3 regions of the Kitasatospora sp. NPDC015120 genome follow, and region 1 is predicted to be linked to each of the others. Evidence: riboswitches for the same ligand, from Rfam matches in the RefSeq annotation. Region 1 holds a riboswitch; each other region holds the start of a gene.
The links. A riboswitch is a leader RNA that binds a small molecule or an ion and turns the genes downstream of it on or off. The one in region 1 is predicted to bind thiamine pyrophosphate.

Region 1 (5,382 bases):
AGCACCTCGACCGGGAACGGCGCCCGGGCGGCGAAGGCGCGGACGGCCGCCACGGTGCCGTCGGTGGAGCCGTTGTCGGCGACCAGCAGGGTGAAGTCCCGGTCCCGCTGGGCGGCGAGGGCGTCCAGGGTGCCGACGATCCGGGCCTCCTCCTGGTAGGCGGGCACGATCACCCACAGCTCGGTCACGACGCCTCCCAGACCATCGTCATCAGGCTGACGCCGCCGCCGAGGCCGACCATCAGCACCTTGTCGCCCGGAGCCAACGAGGCCCGTATCCGTTCGAGTTGGACGCCGATCGTGGCACTGGCGACATTGCCGAGCTCGGGCACGGTGACCACCAGCTTCTCCTGCGGCACTCTGGTGGCCTCGACGAAGCGCTCCAGGTAGGGCACGGTCACCTGGTGCACCAGCACCTTGGCGTAGTCGTCCCAGCCGAAGCCGGTGCGGGCCGCCACCCGGGCCAGGATGTCCGGGCCGATCTTCTCGAACACGGCGCGCAACTCCGTGCCGCCGCCCCGGAAGTAGCTGTACTCGTCACCGCGCGGATGGCGCGAGCCGCCGCCCGGGATGCCGCCCGCCGCCCAGTGCTCGGAGGCGGTCTCGGTCTCCACGTCCAGGATGCCGCCGCGCTCCACGGCCTCCACGACCACCGCCGCGCCCGCGTCGCCGAAGGTGTAGCCGGCGAAGCCCTCGCGGAACTGCCCGGCGCCGGCCGGATCGCGGCGCATCGCCCGGCTGGGCGTCTCGCCGGTGGCCACCAGGGCCCGCCGGGCCCGGCCGGCCAGGATCATCGCGCGGGCCAGGTCGATCCCGTTGAGGAAGCTGTTGCAGGCGTTGCTGACGTCGAACGCGTGGGCCCGGGAGCCGAGTTCGGCCTGCACGAGATGGGCGGTCGCGGGCTCGGCGACGTCCCGGGTGGCGGAGGCGAAGAGCAGCAGGTCGAGGTCGAGCGGGTGCAGCCCCCGGGCGTCCAGGGCGCGCCGGGCGGCGCCGACGGCGAGCGTGGAGGCGTACTCGCCCTCGGCGGCGAAGTGCCGGGTGAGGATGCCGGTGGCCTTCTCGAAGGTCCGTGCCGGCAGGCGCAGCCGGCCGCCGGCGGTGATCTCGTCCTGGAGCTGCCGGGAGGTCAGGCGGCGGGCGGGCAGACGGGCTCCGACGGCGGTGATGCCGACCCGCGCGGTGGCTGCTGGATGCATGTCCCCATGGTCCGTGCGCCCGGCCGGGTCCGCCTGAGTACCCGTACTCAGGCGGACGCGGCCGCTCTACCCAGACGGATCAGTGCCGCTCGCGCGCCGGACCGGCCGGTGCGGCGTCCGCGGGCACGGCGTCCACCGGGACCGTCTCCACGGGCACCGCGGCCGTCGTCGCCGGGGCGGCGGCGCCGTCGGGCCCGACCGTGGAGAGCAGTTGGCGGGCCAGCCCGAGCCCGGTGCCGCCCATCGCGAGCGCCTTGGCGAACAACTCGCCCATCCCGTCGGCCCCGTTGAGCAGCACCATGTGCTCGACGTTGCCGAAGGACTCCGCCGCGGCCCGCACGATCTGCGGCCACTGCTCGGCCAACTCCTGTGCCACCACGGCCTCCTGGTTCTCGGCCAGGGCGGTCGCGCGGGCCTTGATGCCCTCGGCCCGGGCCAACCCGATCGCCCGTGCGGCCGCGGCGTCGGCCAGACCGCGCGCCTCGGCCGCGGACGCCTCCGCCTGCCCGGTCGCCGTGGTCGCCTCGGCCTGCGCCAGACCGCGCACCCGGGTGGCCTCGGCGTCCGCCTCGGCCGCGACCCGCACCCGGCTGGCCTCGGCGGCCGCCTCCAGCTCGGTCTCCCGGGCCTGTGCCTGCGCGGCCGAGATCCGGGCGTCACGAGCCGCCTCGGCGGTGGTGCGGGTGTCGTACGCCCGGGCGTCGGCGGGCTTGCGCACGTCGATCTGGAGCTGCTGCTCCTTGCGCCGTGCCTCCAGCTCGGCGACCCGGGTCTCCTGGACCACCACCTCCTGCCGGGCGGCGGCGTCGGCGAGCGGACCGGCCTGCCGGGCACGGGCGTTGGCGGTGTCCCGCTCGGCCTGGTACGAGGACTGCTGGATCTCGCTGTTGCGGGTCGCCTCGGCCTTGCGGGCGGCGGCCTCCTGCTCGGCCTCGGTGGCCAGCCGGTCCGCCTCGGCCTGGGCGATCCGGGCGTCGCGCTGGACGGCGGCGGCGTGCGGGATGGCGAGGTTCTTGATGTAGCCGGTCGGGTCGATGATCTCCTGGATCTGCAGGGTGTCGATGATGAGCCCGAGCTTCTCCATCTCCAGCCCCGAGGCGGCCCGGGTCTCGCCGGTGAGCCGCTCGCGGTCGCGGATCATGTCCTCGACGGTGAGCCCGCCGACGATCGAGCGCAGGTGGCCGGCGAAGACGTTGTGGACGCGCTGGCTGATCAGCTTCTGCTGGTCCAGGAAGCGGCGGGCGGCGTTGGCGATCGACACCTCGTCGTCGCCGACCTTGAAGATCACCACGCCCTTCACCCGCACCGGGATGCCCTGCGTGGTGACGCACTCGACGTTCAGCTCGGCCTCGTTGAGGTCCAGCGAGAGCCGCCGGACCCCTTGCAGTCCCGGGGTGACGAGGGTGCCGCGCCCGGTGACGATCCGGAAGCCCAGGCCGTCGCCGACCCCCTCGGTGCGGTGCCGGGAGCCGGAGATGATCAGTGCCTCGTTCGGCTCGGCCACCCGCCACATGAGTTTGAAGAGCGTGACCCCGATGATCAGTGCCGCGGCAGCCGCCCCGGCGATGACGTATCCCATGGTTCAACTCCCCCTTCGGGCGCAGGAGATGCGCCGTTTCGGATTGTCCGCCCGGGTCGCGGCCCGGGGAAGGGAAGTGACATGACGTACCGTCACAAGGTCGTCACCGGACGGTCATCGGGGCGTCACGGCCCGATCGGCGCGACATAGACCGTCCTCGGCGGCTGGTACTCGATCACCACCACCGGCGTCCCGACCGTCAGCCGCTCGCCCGGCACGGCCAGGTAGGCGAGGAACGCCTCGGTGCCCTGGCGCTCCGGCACGTGCACCATCACCTCGCCGACCAGCCCCGCGCCAACCGCCCCGGTGACCCGCCCCGTGCTCCCGACCACGCCGGCCTCCTCGCCTCGTCAGCTACGGGGCCAGTCTGCCCGCCGCGGCGGCTCCGCGCCCCCCGTTCACCGTCCGCGCCCCCCGTTCACCGTCCGCGTCCCCCGTTCACCGTCCGGACCTCGCGGTTCCCCCTCCCGGACCCGCTCTGGACCTCCGGCGGTCGGCTCGCTACGGTGTTGGACGTCATGCGCGGGCAACACCGCCTGCGGACGCGGGAGCTCGGAGCACCGGGCTGAGAGGGCGCTGAACGGGACGTCGAGGGACGGACCGGCGGCTGCGCCGACCGCAGGAACCTGACCGGGTAATGCCGGCGTAGGGAGTTTGAGGTCCGATGACCACCTTCGATGCACAGCCGCAGTCTGCCCTCCCCCGGTCCGGCCCCGGGGCCGCCGTCACCAGCGCGGGCACCGGCTACCCCACCCCGGCCTGGCGCAAGGCCCACCGCGAGGGGTCCCGCCCCGATCTGCGCGTCCCGTACCGCGAGGTCGTGCTCACCAACGGCAGGACCGTCCCGCTGTACGACACCTCCGGGCCGTACACCGACCCCGGCTACCGCGCCGACGTGCGGCGCGGCCTGCCGGCCCTGCGCGACGCCTGGATCCGCCAGCGCGGCGACGTCGAGGAGTACGACGGCCGCGAGGCCCGCCCCGAGGACGACGGCATCCGGCACACCGCGCCGCGCGGCGGCGACCTGCGCAACCTCGACGCCGTCTTCCCCGGCCGCCCGCGCCGCCCGCTGCGCGGCCGCGACGGCGCCGCCGTCACCCAGCTCGGGTACGCCAGGCGCGGCATCGTCACCCCCGAGATGGAGTTCGTGGCCCTGCGCGAGGGCCTGGAGCCGGAGTTCGTCCGCGACGAGGTCGCCCGCGGCCGCGCCGTCATCCCGGTCAACGTGAACCACCCCGAGGTCGAGCCGGCGATCATCGGCACCAACTTCCTGGTGAAGATCAACGCCAACATCGGCAACTCCGCCGTCACCTCCTCGATCGAGGAGGAGGTGGAGAAGATGACCTGGGCCACCCGCTGGGGCGCCGACACCGTCATGGACCTCTCCACCGGCCGCAACATCCACACCACCCGCGAGTGGATCCTGCGCAACTCCCCGGTGCCGATCGGCACCGTGCCGCTCTACCAGGCGCTGGAGAAGGTCGACGGCAGGGCCGAGGAGCTGAGCTGGGACGTCTACCGCGACACCGTCATCGAGCAGTGCGAGCAGGGCGTCGACTACATGACCGTGCACGCCGGCGTGCTGCTGCGCTACGTGCCGCTGACCGCCCGCCGCAAGACCGGCATCGTCTCGCGCGGCGGCTCGATCATGGCCGCCTGGTGCCTGGCGCACCACCGGGAGAACTTCCTCTACACCAACTTCGAGGAGCTCTGCGACATCCTCGCGCGCTACGACGTCACCTTCTCCCTCGGTGACGGCCTGCGCCCCGGCTCGATCGCCGACGCCAACGACGAGGCGCAGTTCGCCGAGCTGCAGACCCTGGGCGAGCTGGGCCGGACCGCCCGCGCCAAGGACGTGCAGGTGATGATCGAGGGCCCGGGCCACGTCCCGATGCACAAGATCAAGGAGAACATGGATCTCCAGAAGGAGATCTGCGACGAGGCCCCCTTCTACACCCTGGGCCCGCTCACCACCGACGTCGCACCCGGCTACGACCACATCACCTCGGGCATCGGCGCCGCGATGATCGCCTGGTGGGGCACCGCGATGCTCTGCTACGTGACCCCGAAGGAGCACCTGGGCCTGCCCAACCGCGACGACGTGAAGACCGGCGTCATCACCTACAAGATCGCCGCCCACGCCGCCGACCTCGCGAAGGGCCACCCCGGCGCCCAGGCCTGGGACGACGCCCTCTCCGACGCCCGCTTCGAGTTCCGCTGGGAGGACCAGTTCAACCTGGCCCTCGACCCGGAGACGGCCCGCGACTTCCACGACGAGACCCTCCCGGCCGAGCCCGCCAAGACCGCCCACTTCTGCTCGATGTGCGGCCCGAAGTTCTGTTCGATGAAGATCTCCCAGAAGATCCGCGACGAGCACGGCGACGGGGCCACCGCCGTCGAGTCCGGCTACGACGCCGAGGCCCTCGCGGGCATGGCCGAGAAGTCCGCCGAGTTCGCCGCCCAGGGCAACAAGGTCTACCTCCCCCTCGCCGACTGACGTACGCACGCGGCCATGACGGACGCCGCTCCCGGAGGCTGAGCTTCGGGAGCGGCGTCCGGCGTTCTCCGGCTCGGTCCTGGTCGGACGCTGCTATATTCAAGGGTG
Region 2 (5,382 bases), 220 kb from region 1:
GGACGGGCGGGGCGGTGCGGGTCGTCGTGGGCGAGACATCGGGGCTGGTCACGCCCTCCACGATAGGCCGCGGACATGACGAGGAGGCGAAGACGGCCCCAACCCGGGGGGCCGTCTTCGCCTCCGTGCCGGTGGCCCGGCGGGCGTCAGCGCGCGGCGTCCCGGCCCCGGGTGAGCGGGGTGAGCGCCCAGGTGGCCAGGGCCGGCACCAGGAAGCCGAACAGCGAGGCCGAGGTCCACTCCTGCGGCGTGAAGTGCAGCGCCTCCTGCGCGGAGGTCCAGAGGTCCGTCCACCAGCCGGCCACCGCGGTCGGCGCGATCAGCTGGTACGTGGCGAAGCCCAGCGCCCACGGCAGCAGCATCAGCCAGCGGGACGGCGCGTCGGCGGAGAGGTCCCAGCCGCGCCGCCCGGCGCCGAGGAAGTAGTCCACCGCCAGCACCGCGAACATCGGGACGAAGACCGAGCCGATCAGCCCCAGGAAGGCGTAGTAGGAGTCGGTGAACTCGGTGATCTGCAGCGCGAGCACGGTGATCAGCACGCCGGTGCCGCCGGTCAGCACCCGGCGGTCGGCCTTCGGCAGCAGGTTGTGGACCGACATCGCGGTCGAGTACACGTTGGCGAAGGACTGGTCGGTCTCGCGCAGCACCAGCACCAGCAGGAACAGCCAGCCGGCCCAGACGCCCAGGAAGGAGTCGAAGATCCGCTCCGGGTCCCCGTCCGCCTGCAGCAGCGCCATCAGCCCGAGCACGTAGCACCAGACCTGCGCCACCGTGTAGCCGGAGAAGCTGCCCCAGAACGCCGAGCGCGGGGTGCGCGAGTGCCGGGTGTAGTCGGCGGCGAGCGGCACGAAGGAGATCGACACCGCGATCATCGCGTCCGTCGCCGGCAGGAAGCCGTGCCAGTTGCCCGCGCCCGGGTCCGGGACGCCGTTGCGGCCGAGCTGGACGGTGAAGTACACCATCGCGACGGCCACCGCGGCCGCGACGAAGCGGCGCAGCACCGCGATCGCGCCGAGCGGCCAGATGGTCAGCGCGGTGGTCAGCGCGCCGGCCAGCACGACGAAGGCCCAGCGGTAGCCCTCGGCACCGGTGACGGTCTGGGCGCCGAGCGCGATCGTCAGCAGCTCGTAGACGCCCCAGCCGATGCACTGGACGATGTTGAGCACCGTCGGCACGTAGGACAGCCGGGTGCCGAACAGGCCGCGCAGGTTCGCCATGGCCGGCGCGCCGGTGCGGGCGCCGATCAGCGCGGCCACGCCGAGCATCGCGGTGCCGACCACGGTGCCGGCCACGATCGCGGTGACGGCGGCGGCCAGCGACAGCTCGCTGCCCTTGGCACCGAGCACGGTCGCGGCGGTGGTGAAGCCGATCAGCGAGACGCCGAGGTTCATCCAGAGCGCGAAGTGGTCGCGGAAGCCCAGGGTGCGGGGCGGTTCGGTGTCCAGCACCAGCGGCGCCTCGGCCCGGGCCGGGGGCTCCAGGACGGCGGTGGCCGCCGCGGCGGCGGAACCGGGGGCGGTGCCCGCGGCGTCCTGCGAGGAGGGGACGCCCGGCGACGAGGGCGCGCCCGAGGACGAGGATGGCGAAGCAGGCGGCATGGCCGATGTCTCCCTACGCCGGCATTACCCGGACAGGTTCCGGCGGTCTGCGCCCCCTCGACGGCCGTCCACGGGGTCCGTGGCGTACGGTCGACCGGCGCACTCTCAGCCTGGTGTGGGTCCAAGCTCCCGCGTGTCAGTTCGGAGCGACAGGCTAGTCGGCGCGGGGGAGAACGCCAAGGCCGGCGGGTTCGGGTGCGGCGCTGCGCGGGCCGTCGGGACCGGCTAAGGATTCTTATGAGTTCTTCAGAAGGGTCCTTACGGCAATCGAATCGGGTGTGCGAAAAACTATGGTTGTTGGTCCTGTCAGCTATGGAGGTCGTCCGTGAGCACCGAGCGCGAGGTTGGGTCCACCGGGCCGCAGGGGGAGCAGCCCTCCGTCGGCCAGGGGCCGGTGGGTTCCGCTTCTGACGGTCCGGCGCAGCAGCCTGCGGCCGGTCCCGCCCCCGCAACGACGCCCGCGGCCGACCAGCCGTCCCAGCCGGCCGAGGGGGGCTCCGGCGGGTTCACGCCCACGCTGGCGTTCGGCAAGCTGTCCGCCCCGGAGCCGGCCGGCGCCCCCGAGCCCGCCCCGGCCGCCGACGCCGGCTACCTCGACGCCCCGCCGCCGGTCCTGCCGCCCGCCGCGCCCGCGGCCCCGGCCGCGCCGGCCGCCGCCCCGTACGGCGGCAACCCGTACGCCACCCCGGCCCCGGGCACCCCGGTGCCCCCGGCGCTCGCCGCGCACGACCCGTACGCCGCCCCGGGCGCCCCGCAGGGCCAGGACGCGACCGGCCGGCACCACCACCCGTTCGGCGCCGGCCAGCCGCTCGGCGGCTGGGGCGCCCCGCACGACGTCACCCCGGGCGCGCCCGGTGCGCCCGGCGGTCCCGGCGGCCCGCTCGGCTACCCGGGCGAGTACCCCGGCGCGCCCGCCCCCGGCGGCCCGCGCAAGAAGCGCGGCGGCCTGATCGCCCTGGTCGCGGCCGTCGCCCTGGTGGCCGGCGTGGCCGGCGGCGCGGTCGGCGTGGCCGTCGCGGACCGCGACGGTTCCACCGTCAGCGCCAGGAACGACCGCAGCTCCACCACGGTCCAGGCCAACAACACCCAGAAGAACGAGCCCGCCCCGGGCTCGGTCGCCGGCATCGCCCAGAAGGCGCTGCCCAGCGTCGTCACCATCAAGGCCCAGGGCAACGGCGAGTCCGGCACCGGCACCGGCTTCGTCTTCGACACGGAGGGCCACATCCTCACCAACAACCACGTGGTCGCCCCGGCCTCCGCGGGCGGCAAACTGACCGTCAAGTTCGCCGACGGCTCCTCCTACAACGCCTCCGTGCTCGGCCGCGCCGAGGGCTATGACGTGGCCGTCATCAAGCTCGACAGCCCGCCCAAGGACAAGCTGACGCCGCTTCCGCTGGCCGACTCCGACAAGGTCAACGTCGGCGACTCCACCATCGCCATCGGTGCCCCGTACGGCCTGGAGTCCACCGTCACCACCGGCATCATCAGCGCCAAGGACCGCCCGGTCGCCTCCGGCGACGAGACCGGCGCGCAGGCCTCCTACATGAACGCGCTGCAGACCGACGCCTCGATCAACCCCGGCAACTCGGGCGGCCCGCTGCTGGACTCCGGCGGCGGCGTGATCGGCATCAACTCGGCGATCCAGTCCAACACCTCCAGCAACGGCCGGGCCGGCTCCATCGGCCTGGGCTTCGCGATCCCGATCAACCAGGCCAAGTGGGTGGCCGACACCCTGATCAAGACCGGCAAGCCGGTCTACGCCAAGCTCGACGTCCTGCGCAACGACGACTACAAGGGCGACGGCGCGCAGATCCAGACCCGCGACGTCCAGGGCCAGCCGGCCGTCACCCCCGGCGGCGCCGCCGACCAGGCGGGCCTCAAGCCCGGCGACGTCATCACCAAGCTCGGCGGCAGCCCGATCGAGAACGGCCCCGCCCTGGTCAGCAAGATCTGGACGCACAAGCCCGGCGAGACCGTCGACGTCGAGTACACCCGCAACGGCCAGACCGCCACCACCAAGGTCACCCTCGGCACCCGCGTCGGGGACAACTGACCCCGGCCCGCCCGGGAAACCCTGTGCACCGAACCCCGCCGGACCCGTTAGGCTGACCTCCGCCTGGAGAGCTGCCCGAGCGGCCTAAGGGAACAGTCTTGAAAACTGTCGTGCGGTGACCCCGTACCGTGGGTTCGAATCCCACGCTCTCCGCCGGTAGGAGAAGAACCACCTGCTCAAGGCGGGTGCCGACCCGAGGTCGGCACCCGCCTTCGTGCGTTCTGCCGGGTTCACCTGAACGGGGGGTTTGGGGGTGGGGCGTCCTCGTGCGGGGGTGCGGGGTCCGTTCACCGGGGCGTAGGGGGCGAACTGCCCTGGGCCCGGCAAGGAGAGACGGATGGCCTGGTACCCCGGTGCGGAGAAGATGGAGCTCCAACCCGAGTCGGACGAGCAGCCGGCGATCACGCCGACGCAGGTGATCTTCCACAGTGTGGCGGCGCCGTGGACGCCGCGGCGGATGTACGAGTACTGGCGGGACTCCACCAACCTGGAGTCGCACTTCGGGGTCGGTTACGACGGCAGCGTGGGGCAGTTCATCGGGACCGAGACCCGGGCCGACGCCAACATGCGGGCCAACCGCCGGGCCGACGGCACCGGCGCGGTGAGTGTGGAGTCGGCCAGCGACGACCAGAGCACCGATCCCTGGACGGATCCCCAGGTCGACGCGCTCGTCACGCTCGGGGTGTGGCTGCACCGGCGGCACGGCATCCCGCTGCGGATCTGCCCGGAGTGGGACGCACCGGGCTTCGGCGTGCACCGGATGTTCCCCGAGTGGTCGGACGGCGGGACGGCCTGCCCGGGCAACGCCCGCGCCCGGCAGTTCCGCGAGGTGGTGATGCCCGGCATCGTCGCGGTGGCCGGCGGCGCCCCGCTGCCCCCGCCGGGCGGCGGGTCCGGTCCCGCCCGGTACCGGGTGACCATCAACGGGCTGGAGTACGGCTACGGCGCGCACGGGCCGCAGGTCGAGGAGGTGGGCCGGGCGCTCGTCCAGCAGGGCTTCGGCCGGCACTACCAGTCCGGTCCCGACCAGGACTGGCGGGACGCCGACACCCTCAACTACCAGGACTTCCAGCACAGTCTGGGGTACTCGGGAACGGACGCCGACGGAGTGCCGGGCGAGGGGTCGCTGCGCCGGCTGCTGGGCCGGCTGCCCTCGCCGCAGCGGGTCTCGCTCGCCCACGTGGTCGCGGCGGCGCGCACCGACCCGGGGGCCGAGCAGGGCCACCAGACGTACGGCGGCGAGGTGCGGATCGTCGAACAGGCCCTGGCGGACGAGGGGTTCCTGGAGCAGCGCTGGGTGGACGGCTCGCTCGGCACCCGCACCGTGCAGGCCTACGCCGCCTTCCAGCGCAGCCTCGGCTACTCGGGCGAGGACGCCAACGGCATCCCCGGCCAGCGCAGCCTCCAGGTGCTGGGGCGGCGCAGGGGGTTCGACGTGACGGACTGAGCGGGCCCTCCGGGAGCGGAGGGACGGGCGTCGGCCCCGGTGCTTGACCGTGACACCGTGTGAGGGTCTGCACTGGAGGGACCATGTTGAACATCGGGGACTTCGCCAAACACGGCCGGGTGTCGGTCCGCATGCTGCGCCACTACGACGCCATCGGGCTGCTCCGGCCGGCCCGGGTCGACCCGGTCAGCGGCTACCGCTGCTACGAGGCGGCCCAGCTGGCCCGGCTCAACCGGGTCATCGCCCTCAAGGAGCTCGGCTTCACGCTGCACCAGGTGCGGGCC
Region 3 (5,382 bases), on a different contig from region 1:
GCCGGCCATCGCGGAGGACGCCTCGGCGTGGAAGCGGCGCGGGATCCGGCCGGCCCGGTGGGCGAGGCGGCCGGCCTCGGCGGCGTGCCGCATCGCGTCGGCCATCAGCACCGGGTCCTGGGCCCGGGTGACGGCGGAGGCCAGCATCACCGCGGCGCAGCCCAGCTCCATCGCCAGCGCCACGTCCGAGGCGGTGCCGGCGCCGGCGTCCAGGATCACCGGGACGCCCGCGCCCTCCACGATCAGCTGGAAGTTGTGCGGGTTGCGGATGCCGAGGCCGGAGCCGATCGGCGAGCCCAGCGGCATGATCGCCGCGCAGCCGACGTCCTCCAGCTTGCGGGCCAGCACCGGGTCGTCGTTGGTGTACGGCAGCACGGTGAAGCCGTCGTCGACCAGCGTCTCGGCGGCGTCCAGCAGCTCGATCGGGTCCGGCAGGAGGGTCCGCTCGTCGGCGATCACCTCCAGCTTCACCCAGTCCGTGCCGAGCGCCTCACGGGCCAGCCGGGCCGTCAGCACGGCCTCGCCGGCGGTGAAGCAGCCGGCCGTGTTGGGCAGCACCCGGATGCCGTTGCGGGTCAGCACGTCGAGCACCGAGCCCTGCGTGCCGGCGTCCACCCGGCGCATCGCCACCGTGGTCAGCTCGGTGCCGGACACCCGGAGCGCCTGCTCCAGCACCTCCAGGCTGGGAGCGCCGCCGGTGCCCATGATCAGCCGGGAGGAGAAGGACGTCCCGGCGATGGTGAGGAGGTCGTCGGCCATCGGTCAGCCCCCCTGGACGGCGGTGAGGATCTCGATCCGGTCGCCCGCCGACAGCGGTGTGCGCGGCCACTCGGCGCGCGGCACCACGGCCTCGTTCAGCGCGGCGGCCACACCGGAGTGCGCCTGGCTGAGGGTGGCGACCACCTCGGCGAGGGTGGTCGAGGCGGGCACCTCACGGGGCTCGCCGTTGACGCTCAGGGGGATGTCGCTCGTGCGGGGGCTCATGCCGGGACCTTCGTGAATCGGGTGGGGGAGAACGGGAGGGCGAGCTCCGGCAGGGTGCCGGTGACCAGGTACTCGGCCAGCACGTCGCCGGTGACGGGCGTCAGCAGGACGCCGTTGCGGTAGTGGCCGGTGGCGGCGACCAGCCCGGGCAGTGCGGTCGGGCCGAGCAGCGGCGCGTTGTCCGGCGAGCCGGGCCGCAGCCCGGCGCCGGTCTCCACCAGCGGCAGCTCGGTGATGCCGGGGACCAGCTCGTGCGCGTCGCGCAGCAGCTCGTACACCCCGCCGGCGGTCACCGTGGTGTCGTGGCCCTGCTCCTCGGTGGTCGCGCCGACCACCAGCTCGCCGTTCTCGCGCGGCACCAGGTAGAGGTGGCCGCCGCGGACGACGGCGCGCACGTTGCGGGAGAGGAACGGCCGGTACGCCTCCGGCACCCGCAGCCGCAGCACCTGGCCCTTGACCGGGCGGATGGCCGGCAGCACGCCCGGGGGCAGGCCGGGCAGCAGATGGCTGCGCGAGCCGGCCGCGAGCACGGTCCGGTCGGCGGTGACGCTCTCCCCGGTGGCCAGCCGGGCGCCGGCCGCCCGGTCGCGCTCGACCAGCAGCTCGGTGACCTCGGTGCGGTGCACCACCACGCCGGTCCGCCCGCACGCGTGCAGCAGGGCCTCGGCCAGCCGGCGGCCGTCGACCTGGTGGTCGTCGGTGACGTGCAGGCCGCCGCGCACGCCGGGGGCGAGCATCGGCTCCAGCCGGCGGGCCTCGCGGCCGGTGAGCCACTGCGAGTCCAGGCCGAGCCGCTGGTGGAAGGCGTGCAGCTCCCGCAGTTCGGCGCGGTCGTCGGAGTCGAGGGCGACGGCGAGGGTGCCGCACTGCCGGTAACCGGTGTCCGTGCCGCCGCTCGCCTCGGTGAGTTCGGCGGCGAAGGCCGCGTACCGCTCGTTGGAGGCCATCCCGAGGCGCAGCAGGGGCTCCTCGCCGTACTGGAGTTCGGTGACCGGGGCGAGCATGCCCGCCGCGACCTGGGCGGCGCCGTGGCCCGGCCGGGGATCGACCACGACGACCCGCAGACCGCGCTGGGCCGCCCGCCAGGCGACGACGAGTCCGATGATCCCACCGCCGATGACCAGCACCTCGGCGTGGGCGCCCCGTCCCAGGCGTGTCAAAGCTGTTCTCCCTTCGCCGGAATGACCCGGATCAGGTTCGGACGGTCGCGGGCCGTGCCAGCCCGCCTCTCAGCCCGGTCCGCCGGGCTCCCGTGATGGTGCCCCCACCTTAACTCCGGGTGGCGTCGCCCCTAAAGGCGCCGGCGAAGGGGGCGGCCTAGGTCCGGAGACCTCGGACCGGGCTCAGTACAGTGACGGCGTGGATGAGCTGAGCGGAACGGGACGGACGGACCGGGTGGTCGTGGTCGGCGCCGGGCTGGCCGGGGCGCGGTGCGCCACGGTGCTGCGGCGCGACGGCTTCCGGGGGCGGATCACGCTGGTCGGCGAGGAGCGGCACGCCCCGTACGACCGGCCGCCGCTCTCCAAGGACGTCCTGCTCGGCAAGACCGACAGCACCGCCCTGGACCTCGACTTCGCCGGGCTGGACGTCGAACTGCTGACCGGCCGCCGGGCCACCGGCCTCACCCCCGGCGGCCCCGGCGGCGCGGGCGTGCTGCACACCGACGCCGGGGACGAGCCGTACACCGCGCTGGTGATCGCCACCGGCGCCGAGCCGCGCGCCCTGCCCGGCGCCGAGCGCGCCCACCTGCTGCACACCCTGGACGACGCGCTCGCGCTGCGCGCCCTGCTCCGCCCCGGACTGCGCCTGGTGCTGGTCGGCGCGGGCTGGATCGGCGCCGAGGTGGCCACCGCCGCCCGGACGGCCGGCTGCGAGGTGACCGTCGTCGAGGCGGGCCCGGCCCCCGTCCCTGGCGCGCTGCCCGCCGAGGTCGGCCGGGCGATGGCCGCCTGGTACGCCGAGGCCGGGGTGGACCTGCGCTGCGGCACCGGCGTCGCCGCCGTCGAGCCGGGCGCGGTGCTGCTCGCCGACGGCTCGCACCTGCCCGCCGACGAGGTGGTGGTCGGCATCGGCGCCCGCCCGGCCACCGGCTGGCTGTCCGGCACCGGGGTCGCCCTGGACGCGGCCGGCGCCGTCCTGGCCGACGAGCGGCTGCGCACCACCGTGCCCGGCGTCCTCGCGGCCGGCGACTGCGTCAGCTACCCCTCGGCGCGTTCCGGCACCCGGGTCACCGTCCAGCACTGGGATCACGCGCTGCAGTCCGGCGCGGCGGTCGCCGCCACCCTGCTCGGCACGGACGCGCCGCCGTACGACCCGGTGCAGTACTTCTGGTCCGAGCAGTTCGGGCGGATGGTCCAGTACGCCGGGCGGCACGGCGCGGACGACGAGCTGCTGTGGCGCGGCTCGCCGCAGGACGCGCACTGGTCGGTGCTGTGGCTGCGCGACGGCGTCCTGCGGGCGCTGCTCGCGGTGGGCCGGCCGCGCGACCTGACCCAGGGCCGGCGGCTGGCCGAGCGCGGCGCCGTGCTCGACCCGGCCCGCGCCGCCGACCCGGCGGTCCCGCTGAAGGCGGCCCTGGCCGCCGGCTAGCGCGGGGCGGCGGACCCGCTGGTGCGCGGCGGGCCGCCGAGGTGGCAGTCTGGTGCTTGTGAGTGAGATCGAAGCCAAGATTGAAGCCCTGGTCCCCGCGTGGCTGTACCTCCCCGACATCTCCGAGCAGTGGGGTGTGGTGGTCACCGAGGTCCGCAACATGGTCAAGAAGGGTGACCTGATCGCCGTCCGGCGCGGCCCCAACAAGTCGCTGCAGGTCCCGGCGGCGTTCATCGACGAGACCGGCCCGGTCAAGCACCTGGTCGGCACGCTGACGGTGCTGCGCGACAGCGGGTTCAGCGACGAGGAGATCCTTGAGTGGATGTTCACCGAGGACCCGTCGCTGCCCGGCACCCCCGTCCAGGCGCTCTGGGAGAACCGGGCCACCGAGGTCAAGCGCCGCGCCCAGGCGATGGCGCTGTGACCGACCCGGCCACGACCGACCCGGCCACGACCGACCGCCGCGCCCGGCTCGCCGACGCCCGGCTCTACCTGTGCACCGACGCCCGGCGCGAGCGCGGCGACCTCGCCGAGTTCCTGGACGCCGCGCTGGCGGGGGGCGTGGACATCGTCCAGCTCCGGGACAAGGGCCTGGAGGCCCGGCAGGAGCTGGCGGCGCTGGAGGTCTTCGCCGACGCCTGCCGCCGGCACGGCAAGCTGCTCGCCGTCAACGACCGCGCCGACGTCGCCCATGCGGCCGGCCCGGACGTGCTGCACCTCGGGCAGGACGACCTGCCGGTGCCCGCCGCCCGGGCGATCATCGGCGAGGACGTGCTGATCGGGCGCTCCTGCCACGCCGAGTCCGAGGTGGACGCGGCCGCCGCCGAACCCGGCGTCGACTACTTCTGCACCGGCCCGGTCTGGCCGACCCCGACCAAGCCGGGCCGCCCCGCGCCGGGCCTCGGCCTGGTCGGGTACGCGGCGAAGCTGGGGACCGCGCGGCCGTGGTTCGCCATCGGCGGCATCGACCTCGGCAACCTGGACGAGGTGCTCGCCGCCGGCGCCCGCCGGGTGGTGGTCGTGCGGGCCATCACCGCCGCGGACGACCCGGGGGCCGCGGCCGCCGCGTTCGCCCGCCGGCTGCGCGAGGTCTGACCGGCGGGGCCGCCGCCGTCCGTCCCGTCCGTCCTGTCCGTGCTGCGCCGCGGGTGCCCGGCGCCCGTCCGTGCGTCCTTCCGGCGTCCGGCGCAGTGCGTGGCAGTACGTGTCAGTACTTGCGGGCGGTGGCGGCCCCGGCCAGCGCCAGCAGCGTCCCGCGGGCCGCCGGGTCCGCCAGCGGGGCCGCCTCCAGCGCGGCCAGCGCCTGGCGCAGCAGTTCCTCGATCCGCTGCTCCACCCGCTCCGGCGCGCCGCTGCGGGCCACCAGCTCCCGCAGCCCGGCGACCTCCCCGGCGGTCAGGTCCGGCGCACCCAGGCGCTCGTCCAGGTACCGCGCCTCGGTGGCCGGCAGCCCCCGCATGGCGTGCGCGACCAGCAGCGTCCGCTTGCCCTCGCGCAGGTCGTCGCCGGCCGGCTTGCCGGTGACCGCCGGATCGCCGAACACGCCGAGCAGGTCGTCCCGCAGCTGGAACGCCTCGCCCAGCGGCAGGCCGAACGCCCCGTACGCCTCCACCAGCCGGGACGGGGCGCCCGCCAGCAGCGCGCCGACCTGCAGCGGTCGCTCGATCGTGTACTTGGCCGACTTGTAGTGCAGGACGGTCTGCGCCCGCTCCAGGGCGCCCTCGTCGGTGGAGTCCCCGGCGACCGGCTCCAGGACGTCCAGGTACTGGCCGACCATGACCTCGGTGCGCATCAGGTCGAACACCGGCT

Region 2: another riboswitch for thiamine pyrophosphate. It lies ahead of ACF1AK_RS06845 (purine-cytosine permease family protein); the one in region 1 lies ahead of thiC (phosphomethylpyrimidine synthase ThiC).
Region 3: another riboswitch for thiamine pyrophosphate. It lies ahead of thiO (glycine oxidase ThiO); the one in region 1 lies ahead of thiC (phosphomethylpyrimidine synthase ThiC).

The regions. Positions count from the first base shown of each region.
Region 1 is NZ_JBIBVJ010000002.1:675,766-681,147, forward strand. Features, by position in the region: gene ACF1AK_RS07785 (glycosyltransferase) at 1-188, opposite strand, end outside; gene ACF1AK_RS07790 (3-oxoacyl-ACP synthase III family protein) at 185-1,198, opposite strand; gene ACF1AK_RS07795 (SPFH domain-containing protein) at 1,278-2,777, opposite strand; gene ACF1AK_RS07800 (hypothetical protein) at 2,903-3,109, opposite strand; TPP riboswitch at 3,312-3,446, shown strand; gene thiC (phosphomethylpyrimidine synthase ThiC) at 3,442-5,274, shown strand.
Region 2 is NZ_JBIBVJ010000002.1:455,699-461,080, reverse strand. Features, by position in the region: gene ACF1AK_RS06850 (glycerophosphodiester phosphodiesterase family protein) at 1-52, opposite strand, end outside; gene ACF1AK_RS06845 (purine-cytosine permease family protein) at 147-1,598, opposite strand; TPP riboswitch at 1,596-1,737, opposite strand; gene ACF1AK_RS06840 (trypsin-like peptidase domain-containing protein) at 1,924-3,651, shown strand; tRNA gene ACF1AK_RS06835 (tRNA-Ser) at 3,717-3,804, shown strand; gene ACF1AK_RS06830 (peptidoglycan-binding protein) at 3,989-5,098, shown strand; gene ACF1AK_RS06825 (MerR family transcriptional regulator) at 5,182-5,382, shown strand, end outside.
Region 3 is NZ_JBIBVJ010000001.1:297,043-302,424, reverse strand. Features, by position in the region: gene ACF1AK_RS01310 (thiazole synthase) at 1-759, opposite strand, end outside; gene thiS (sulfur carrier protein ThiS) at 763-984, opposite strand; gene thiO (glycine oxidase ThiO) at 981-2,144, opposite strand; TPP riboswitch at 2,136-2,248, opposite strand; gene ACF1AK_RS01295 (NAD(P)/FAD-dependent oxidoreductase) at 2,344-3,573, shown strand; gene ACF1AK_RS01290 (Rv2175c family DNA-binding protein) at 3,632-3,997, shown strand; gene thiE (thiamine phosphate synthase) at 3,994-4,668, shown strand; gene ACF1AK_RS01280 (polyprenyl synthetase family protein) at 4,781-5,382, opposite strand, start outside.